One region of the Collinsella sp. CLA-JM-H32B genome, then DNA from elsewhere that is predicted to be linked to it. Evidence: riboswitches for the same ligand, from Rfam matches in the RefSeq annotation. Region 1 holds a riboswitch; the other holds the start of a gene.
What was found. A riboswitch is a leader RNA that binds a small molecule or an ion and turns the genes downstream of it on or off. The one in region 1 is predicted to bind thiamine pyrophosphate.
Positions count from the first base shown of each region.

Region 2: it holds a riboswitch for thiamine pyrophosphate, as region 1 does, so the genes downstream of both, thiC (phosphomethylpyrimidine synthase ThiC) here and thiM (hydroxyethylthiazole kinase) in region 1, are expected to answer to the same signal.

Region 1 is NZ_JBBNNA010000001.1:392,244-396,434, forward strand. Features, by position in the region: gene AAA138_RS01625 (patatin family protein) at 1-600, shown strand, start outside; gene AAA138_RS01630 (thiamine phosphate synthase) at 702-1,397, opposite strand; gene AAA138_RS01635 (thiamine-binding protein) at 1,394-1,735, opposite strand; gene thiM (hydroxyethylthiazole kinase) at 1,739-2,578, opposite strand; TPP riboswitch at 2,630-2,740, opposite strand; gene AAA138_RS01645 (HAD family hydrolase) at 2,834-3,742, shown strand; gene AAA138_RS01650 (LysR family transcriptional regulator) at 3,753-4,191, shown strand, end outside.
Region 2 is NZ_JBBNNA010000007.1:3,684-7,874, forward strand. Features, by position in the region: gene thiD (bifunctional hydroxymethylpyrimidine kinase/phosphomethylpyrimidine kinase) at 1-359, opposite strand, end outside; gene thiC (phosphomethylpyrimidine synthase ThiC) at 542-1,876, opposite strand; TPP riboswitch at 1,869-1,984, opposite strand; gene AAA138_RS05335 (hypothetical protein) at 2,048-2,569, shown strand; gene AAA138_RS05340 (YaaA family protein) at 2,610-3,419, opposite strand; gene AAA138_RS05345 (aminopeptidase) at 3,523-4,191, opposite strand, start outside.

The DNA.
Region 1 (4,191 bases):
GATTTTGCCTATCACGAGGTGCCTATCGAGCGCGATCCCATTGACTTGGAGGCGTATCGCGCCTGTCCCATGCGGTTTACGTGCGTGTGTACTGATATCGAGACGGGCAAGGCCGTCTACCACGACCTGCCCTATGGCGACGAGAGGGATATCGAGTGGATCCGGGCATCGTCGGCGATTCCTGTGGCGACGCGTCCCGTTGCTATTGACGGGCATAAGTATCTGGATGGTGGCGTGGCCGATTCCATTCCCAGCGCTTGGTTGTTTTCACAGGGGTATGACCGCAATATCGTGGTACTCACGCAGCCGGCGGGCTTTGTGAAGCAGCCCAACAGCGTGATGCCCATGCTGCGTCGCGTGTTCCGTCACTACCCGGAGTTTGTCGCAGCGCTTGAGCACCGGCATGAGGTTTACAATACCACGCTCGATGACCTGGCACGTCGTGAGGCCGCCGGCGATATCTTTGTGGTGCGTCCGAGCGAATCGGTGAAGGTGCCGTCGCTATGCCGCGAACCGGATGAGCTCGAGCGCATCTACCAGGTCGGTCGCCGCGATGCGGAGGCGACTTTGCCGGCGTTGGAAGCATATCTGGCGGGGTAAGGGTCGCATGCGGAAAGTGCATCCCGGAATGGAGGTCCAAACTGGGATGCGCTTTCCGCTCTAGAAGATATGAGACTGCGAATAAACTGCTCGGCCTAGGCTTATGCCTGCTGCCAGGTGTCGACAAGCTCCTTGGCGGCAGCGTGGGGGTCGTCGGCACTGCAGACGGCGCTTACCACAAAGAAGCCATCGACGCCGGTGGCCTTGAGCTGCGGCAGGTCGGCCGTCTTGACGCCGCCGCCCACTACGATGGGCACGGGGCTTGCCGCGTGGAGTGCGGCCAGATCCTCAAAGCTCTTGGTGATGATGGAGCCATCGGCTGCGCGTCCGCAGTCGCGCTTGGTCTCGGTCTCGTGGAGCGGGCCGATGCCCAGGTAGTCGACCAGGCTCATGTCGGCGGTCTTGACGTACTCGAGCATCTCCTCGCAACGGGCCGAAAGGCCCACGATGGCATCGGGGCCCAAAAGTTTGCGGCAGACCTCGACGGGAATATCGCTCTGGCCTACATGCACGCCATCGACAGCAATACCCTGCTCGCGCGCGGCGAGTACGCAGTCCAGGCGGTCGTCGATTAACAGGGCGACCTGACCGGTCTTGCCAGCCTGTGCGATTGCCTGCGCGGCGTCGCCGGTCAGTGCGATGATCTCGCGGGCGCTTGCCACCTTGGAGCGCACCTGGATGCAGGTAAAGCCTGCGTCGAGCGCCTGGGCCACCACATCGCCCACGGGGCGTCCCAGCGTGTTTTCGGGGCCGAGTACTAGGTAGGCCGAGATATCAAGGTTGTCGCGGATGCTCATCGTGCTTCCTCCTGCTTCTTGATCTGTGCTTCCATGCGCTCGAGCTTGCCGGTCATGGTGTCGGTAAATCCGGGACGAATATCGGCTTTGAGCACGACTTCGGTGCGGATGCCCTTGTTTGCCAGAACAAAGGTCGCGTCGCGCACGACCTGCATGACCTCGTCCCAGTCGCCTTCGATCTCGGTAAACATCGAGGTGGTGCGGTTGGGAAGGCCGCTCTCGCGTATGACGCGCACGACCTCGGCGACCTCGGCGGAGAGCTCATCGCCGGTGCCGCACGGGGCGATGGCCACGGCGACGAGCGTGTTCATGCCGGCATTGGTTGTGGGCTCGGACATGGCCTATGCCTCCTCGAGCTCGAGTTGGTTATCGGCAATGTCCTGGGCGGTTGCGCGGTAGAGCTCGTCGATAAAGGCGACCTTAAAGCTTGCCGGGGCATCGGCGACAGCGGCGGCGCGCGTGCCGGCAACGTTGTAGACGGCGGTGCCGCAGACGGCTGCCGTAAACGGATCGGCAGCGCAGGCGTACACGGCCAGCACGCCGCCCTGCGAGCAGCCGCAGCCGGTGATCTTGGACATGAGCGGGCTGCCGCCGTGGGACTTGGCCACGGTCGTGCCGTCGGTGATTAGGTCGACTTCGCCCGAGACCACTACGGCGCCGCCGGTGTAGCGAGCGAGCGCCACGGCAGCGGCGCAGGCGGCGTCGACCGTGTCGGTGGTATCGACACCGCGCACGCGGCTCAGATCAGCCGCCTCGCCCTCAAGGCCCCACAGGCCGGCGAGCGCGATGATCTCGGAGGCGTTGCCGCGTACGATGGCGGGCTTGTACTGCTTGAGCTCGTTTACCAGCTGGGTGCGCAGGCTGCCGATGCCCAGGCCCACCGGATCGAGCACCCAGGGCTTGCCGGCGTCGTGTGCCGCCTTGGCCGCGCGGGGAATCGTCTGCTCGTAGATGGGGAAGAGCGTGCCCATGTTGAGATAGATGGCGCCGCCGCCGGCAACGAGCGCCTCGCCCTCGTCGGGCAGATAGACCATGGCGGCCGAACCGCCCACGGCGAGCTGCGCGTTGGCGACAAAGTCGATCGTCACCGTGTTGGTGATGGAGCCGGCCATCGGATTGGTGGCGCGAATCTCATCCACGGCCTTGACCATATGTTGCTTAAGCTGTTCCGAATCAATCACTGCACATGCCTCCTTGGCATAGAAAAGGGGCGCTGTGCATAGACAGCGCCCCTGTAAAGGCGGCATGCTCCCTACGCCAGCATTAACTGACAGGTTCAAAGGATTGGGCCCCATGCCCTCTCAGCCTTGTGGTTTGCACCGCCGGCACTCCCGCATCGAATCTGTTGTTCCCTATACTAACGCACCTGCCAAAAAGGGACAGGTTTATTTTGGCGGGTCGTTACAATAGGTAGGACCGATACGAATGGGGGCCTTATGATTAAACTTGTGCTGACCGATATGGACGATACGCTGATTCCAGCCGGGCATGACGGCGCCAGCGACTACGCCATTGAGGGTATTCATGCCATGCAGGCGGCGGGTCTGCACTTTGGGCCGGTTTCGGGTCGTCAGCCGTCCGCGATGGGCTGGATGTTCAAAAACCGTTCCGAGTGTTTTTCGACTGGCGCATTCTGTAACGGCCAGGTAATGTTTGTCGACGGTCAGGTGGTCGCTTCGCGCGCGACCGACAACGGTGCCCTGACGCGTCTGGCCGATTACCTCGAGCAAGAGACCGACGATACCTATCTAAAGGTCTACAGCCTGGGTGACGACTTTTGGGATAACGATGCCTATTGCGTGACGGGCGACCCCGAGCGCGTGCGCCGCGCCATGGAGTCGGGCGGCAACGCGTGGCTCAAGGGCGAAGAGGCCCCGTGCCGTCCTGTTGTCGATGATGCCCCGGTATACAAGGCGAATATCTGGAGCGCCCGCTCGCGCGAAGAGCTCACTGAGCTGCGCGAGCACATTGCCGCCGAGGTGCCGGAGCTCTCGCTTGTGTTTCCCAACAACCGCGTGCGCCTGTTTGACATCCTTCCGGCTGGTTGGGACAAGGGCTGCGCTGCGCTGGAGCTGGCGCGCGCTTTGGGCCTGACGCCCGACGAGGTGGTCGTATTTGGCGATTCCGATAACGACCTGCCCATGATCGGTGCCGTTCCCAACTCCGTTGCAGTCGCCAATGCCAACGAGGCTGTCACGGCTGCCGCGCGCTGGCATATCGGCGCTGCGGCAGACGATGCGGTTGCCGGGGCTCTGCATCAGATTGCCGCCTGCGCCGCGACGGGGGAGATACCGCCGTTTATGCGTCAGATGGATGCGACGGGTTTCGACGTCACGAACGTCTAGGGAGAAAGCTATGAAGCTTCAGCAGCTCAGATATGTCGTCAAAGTTGCCGAATGCGGCAGCATTACCGAGGCCTCGCGCCGGCTCTTTGTGTCGCAGCCTTCGATTACCGCATCGATCCGCGATCTCGAAAACGAGATGGGTGTGCATATCTTTGAGCGCACCAACAAGGGTGTCATTGTGTCCGAGGAGGGCGAGACCTTCTTGGGCTACGCGCGCCAGGTGCTCGACCAGGCCGATCTGCTCGAAGGCAAGTACAAGGGCGCGTCCGAGCAGGTGCCGCACTTTAGTGTGAGCTGCCAGCATTATTCCTTTGCCGTTAACGCGTTTGTCGACGTGATCCGCGAGTTCGATGCCGCGCGCTACGACTTTACCCTGCGCGAGGAGCAGACCCACGAGATTATCGAGGACGTCGCGCATATGAAAAGCGAACTGGGCATCCTGTACTTAT
Region 2 (4,191 bases), on a different contig from region 1:
ATGAGGCGAGCGCCCGAAGTGGCGACCATGACGGGATCGACGACGATATTTTGTGCGTCCCAGGCACTCAGGCGGTCGGCGATAACCTCGATAATCTCAGCAGAGGAAACCATGCCGATCTTGACGGCGCTGGGTCGGATATCGTCAAAGACGGCATCGATCTGCGCCGCGACAATATCCGGGGAGACATTCTGCACGGTGGTGACACCGAGCGTGTTTTGTGCGGTGATGGCCGTGATGGCTGTTTCGGCATACAGACGGTGCGCCGTGATGGTCTTAATGTCGGCCTGAATGCCGGCGCCACCGCTGGAATCGGATCCTGCGATGGATAGAACGGCAGGTACCTTGCTGCGATCCATGTTCGCTCCCTTGTCTGGTCGGATTCAAATGGGTCTTTAAGCCAGCATTATAAAGATGCCCAGGCCGGTGATATGCCGAACCCGGGCGCGAGATGTAATTTTTACGCAAATGCAGGCAAATGTTCACAAGTTAACAATTGGCAGGTACTGCGGCGAGCCTATAGGCGATTGCGGCGAAGAGGCTAGTCCTCCATACCGAGGTCGATCGTCGTGCCCTCAAACACTTTGTTGACGGTGCGGACGGCGCACATCTTGCCACACATGGTGCAAGTGCCCTCGGTGGCGGCAGGGGATTCCTCGTAGCGTTTTTTGCCGGTGACCGGGTCGAGGGCGCACTTCCACATGGCGTCCCAGTCGAGCTTGCGGCGTGCCTGGCCCATCTTGTCGTCCATGTCGCGGGCGTGCGGCACCTTCTTGGCGATATCGGCGGCGTGCGCGGCAATCTTGGTGGCCATGAGGCCATCGAGCACGTCCTGGGCGTCGGGCAGGCACAGGTGCTCGGCGGGCGTCACGTAGCACAGGAAGTCGGCGCCGGAGCTTGCGGAGATGGCGCCGCCGATGGCGGCGGTAATGTGGTCGTAGCCCACGCCGATATCGGTCACCAGCGGCCCCAGCACATAGAACGGGGCGTTGTGGCACAGACGCTTCTGCAGCTTCATATTGGCGGCGATCTCGTCGAGCGCCATGTGACCCGGGCCCTCGACCATGACCTGGACGCCGGCGGCCCAAGCACGCTTGCACAGCTTGCCCAGTTCGATCATCTCGGCAGTCTCGGTGGCGTCGTTGGAGTCGTAGAGACAGCCCGGGCGGCAGGAGTCGCCGAGCGAGATCGTTACGTCGTACTCGTGGCAGATTTCGAGCACCTCGTCGTAGAACTCGTAGAAGGGGTTCTCGTTACCGGTGACTTCCATCCAGCCAAACAGCAGCGAGCCGCCGCGGCTGACGATGTTCATGAGGCGGCCGGTCTCCTTGAAGGTCTTGATGACCGATTTATTGATGCCGCAGTGGATGGTCATAAAGTCCACGCCGTCTTCGGCGTGTGCACGCACGACCTCGAGCAGATCGTCCTTGGTCAGCTTGACCAGCGGCTTTTCCATGTAGCCGATGGCGTCGTACATGGGGACGGTGCCTACCATGAGCGGCGTCTCGTCGATGAGCTGCTGGCGGAACTGGCGCGTCTTGCCCGAGTTGGAGAGGTCCATGATGGCGTCGGCACCAAAGTCCTCGGCGATCTTGACCTTCTTCCACTCTTCGGCGGCATCGGCCTTATCGCCCGAGATGCCCAAGTTGACGTTGACCTTGGTGGACAGGCCCTCACCGACGCCAAAGGCGCGCATGCCCTTTTTGATGTGCACGATGTTGGCGGGAATGGCGATGCGGCCGTCGGCCACGCGCTCGCGGATGTACTCGGGGTCGCGATGCTCGCGCTCGGCGACCTCCTTCATCTGCGGCGTGATCTGTCCGGCGCGGGCGAAGTCGATTTGCGTGACAAGCTTGGACTCGGTCTGTGTGCTCATTGGCACGGCTCCCTTCGTTGGCATTACCCATATCAGGTTTGCGGGTCAGGGCGGGCGCGCCCAATCTCAGCCTGCCGTCCTGTCCTGCAAGCTCCCCGTTTATGTAGTGGGCTCAAGTATAGCCTGAATGGGTACGATTGGCCTAACGAACGTGCCTGTGGGGAGGCGTACATGGAAGACAAGCATCTATATCGAGAGACGCAATGGGACATATCGGCCGAGGAGGGCCGTGCGCACCATGGGTTGGTCGCGATTGGCTTTGCGGTGCTTGCCGTGCTGGTGATTGCCTTTTGTATTTGGACGTTTGGCGGTCGCGGCGGCGCTGCCTGGGAGTTTGAGGCCGATGATAGCCTACCGATTATGGCGGTGAGGAGTACTGGCGGTAATGCCAATACGCTCGCCATTCCGGGCGATTATTGGTACCCGCGCGATGAGTTTGTTCAGTTGCAGCTGAGTGGTGGGTCCATTCCAGGCGAAGAAATCGAACGCGTGACGTTTGACGCGGCGCTCAAAACGCTGACGGTGAAGCTCAAAGATCAAGGAGATGTGCCCACGACCATGGATATCGCCCTGACGGAATGGCGTCTGGAGCCTCCGTCGGGCGTCAAGGTGTCCGAGGTTGAGCATGTCAAGATTACCTATCAGGACGGCACGACAAATGAAATTGCCAAAGCCGACGGCTTGGCGGAATAGACGTCGTGCCTAGGCGGTACATTCAAGAGTAGCGGTGGTCCTACAAGGCCCGTTCGTTCAGGAAGACCAAAGTGTTTTTATTTGAAAGCTCGGGAAGGTGACGATAGCCAACGTCGAACGCGGTGAGCCCGCTTACATCCTCGACCTTGTTTTCCGCCATCCAGCGCACCATGGAGCCGCGCGCCTTTTTGCTGGCGGTCGAGCGCTGGATGGGCTTGCCGTTGCGGATGCCTTCACCAAAGAGGCACGTGACGACTGTGGCGTCGCCCGCGAGGTGGGGCAGAACGGCTTTGGCGTACTCCGCGCTGGCGAGATTGACGATCGTAGCGTTGGAGCTCGCCGGAGCGATGGTCCGTGCGAGCTTGTCGCCCCAAAACGCGTAGAGGTCTCGGGCATCGTCGACGGCAAGCTTTGCGCCCATCTCCAGCCGATACGGTTCAACGGCATGAAAGGGGCGTACGCATCCGTAAAGGCCCGAGAGGATCCAGAGATGGTTTTGCAGCCAGTCGAGCTGTGCGGCATCCATGACCTCGGGCGCCATACTTTGGTATTGGATGCCGTGGTAGGACATGACGGCGGGGGAGAGGTGTCGGGCGAGTGCGGGATTGTCGAGATCGCCGTTTTTCAGGATGGGCCCGAACTCATGCAGGGTGTTGAGGCAAGGCCCCAGCAGTTTGTCACTTACGTTCCATAGCGTCTGCAGACCGCCGCTGCCTTCATTTCGTTCGATATCTAGCAGTGCGCGGTGGAGGCGAGCCGTTTCGTGCGCAAAAGGCGGTATGTCCAGGACTTCAAAAGCATCTTGGGCCGCGCGCATCTGCTTGGCGGGCGAAATGATGACCTGCAGCATGGACTCTCCTCTGCCAAAAAGGAAGTTGCGGTGGAATACGGTCTGTTTTGGCCGTTTATGGGCCAGTTTAGTCCGTATTTCACCGCAACTGATGAAGGATCGGTTAGGCGCGCTCGAGGAAGGCCTTGTAGCCGCGATAGGCCTCGTAGATATCGGCCTTGTTAGCGACCTCCCACAGGGCGTGCATGGACAGGACGGCAACGCCGGAGTCGATGACGTTCATGCCGTACTTGGCCATGATGTATGCGATGGTGCCGCCGCCGCCAGCGTTGACGCGGCCGAGCTCGCAGGTCTGGAAGTCCACGCCCGCCTCGTCCATGATGTCGCGGACGAGGGCCACGTACTCGGCGTCGGCGTCGTTAGATCCGCCCTTGCCGCGGCTGCCCGTGTACTTGTTAAAGCACAGGCCGCGACCCATAAAGGCTGCGTTCTTGGTTTCGAACTTGCCGGCGTAGCCCGGGTCGAAGCCGGCGGACACGTCGGAGGAGAGCATACGGCTGTGGGCGAGTGCACGGCGCAGGGCCAGCGGGCTATCCTCGCCGGCGAGCGTCATGATCTCGGCGACGGTGTTCTCGAAGAAGCGGCTCGTCATGCCGGTGGCGCCCACGGAACCGATCTCCTCCTTGTCGACGATGAGTGTGATGCTCGTGCGTTCCACGTTGGCGACGTTGATCTGGGCGAGCATGGACGGATAGGCGCAGACACGGTCGTCGTGGCCATAGCCCAGAATCATGGAGCGGTCGAGGCCCATGTCGCGGGCCGGGCCGGCGGG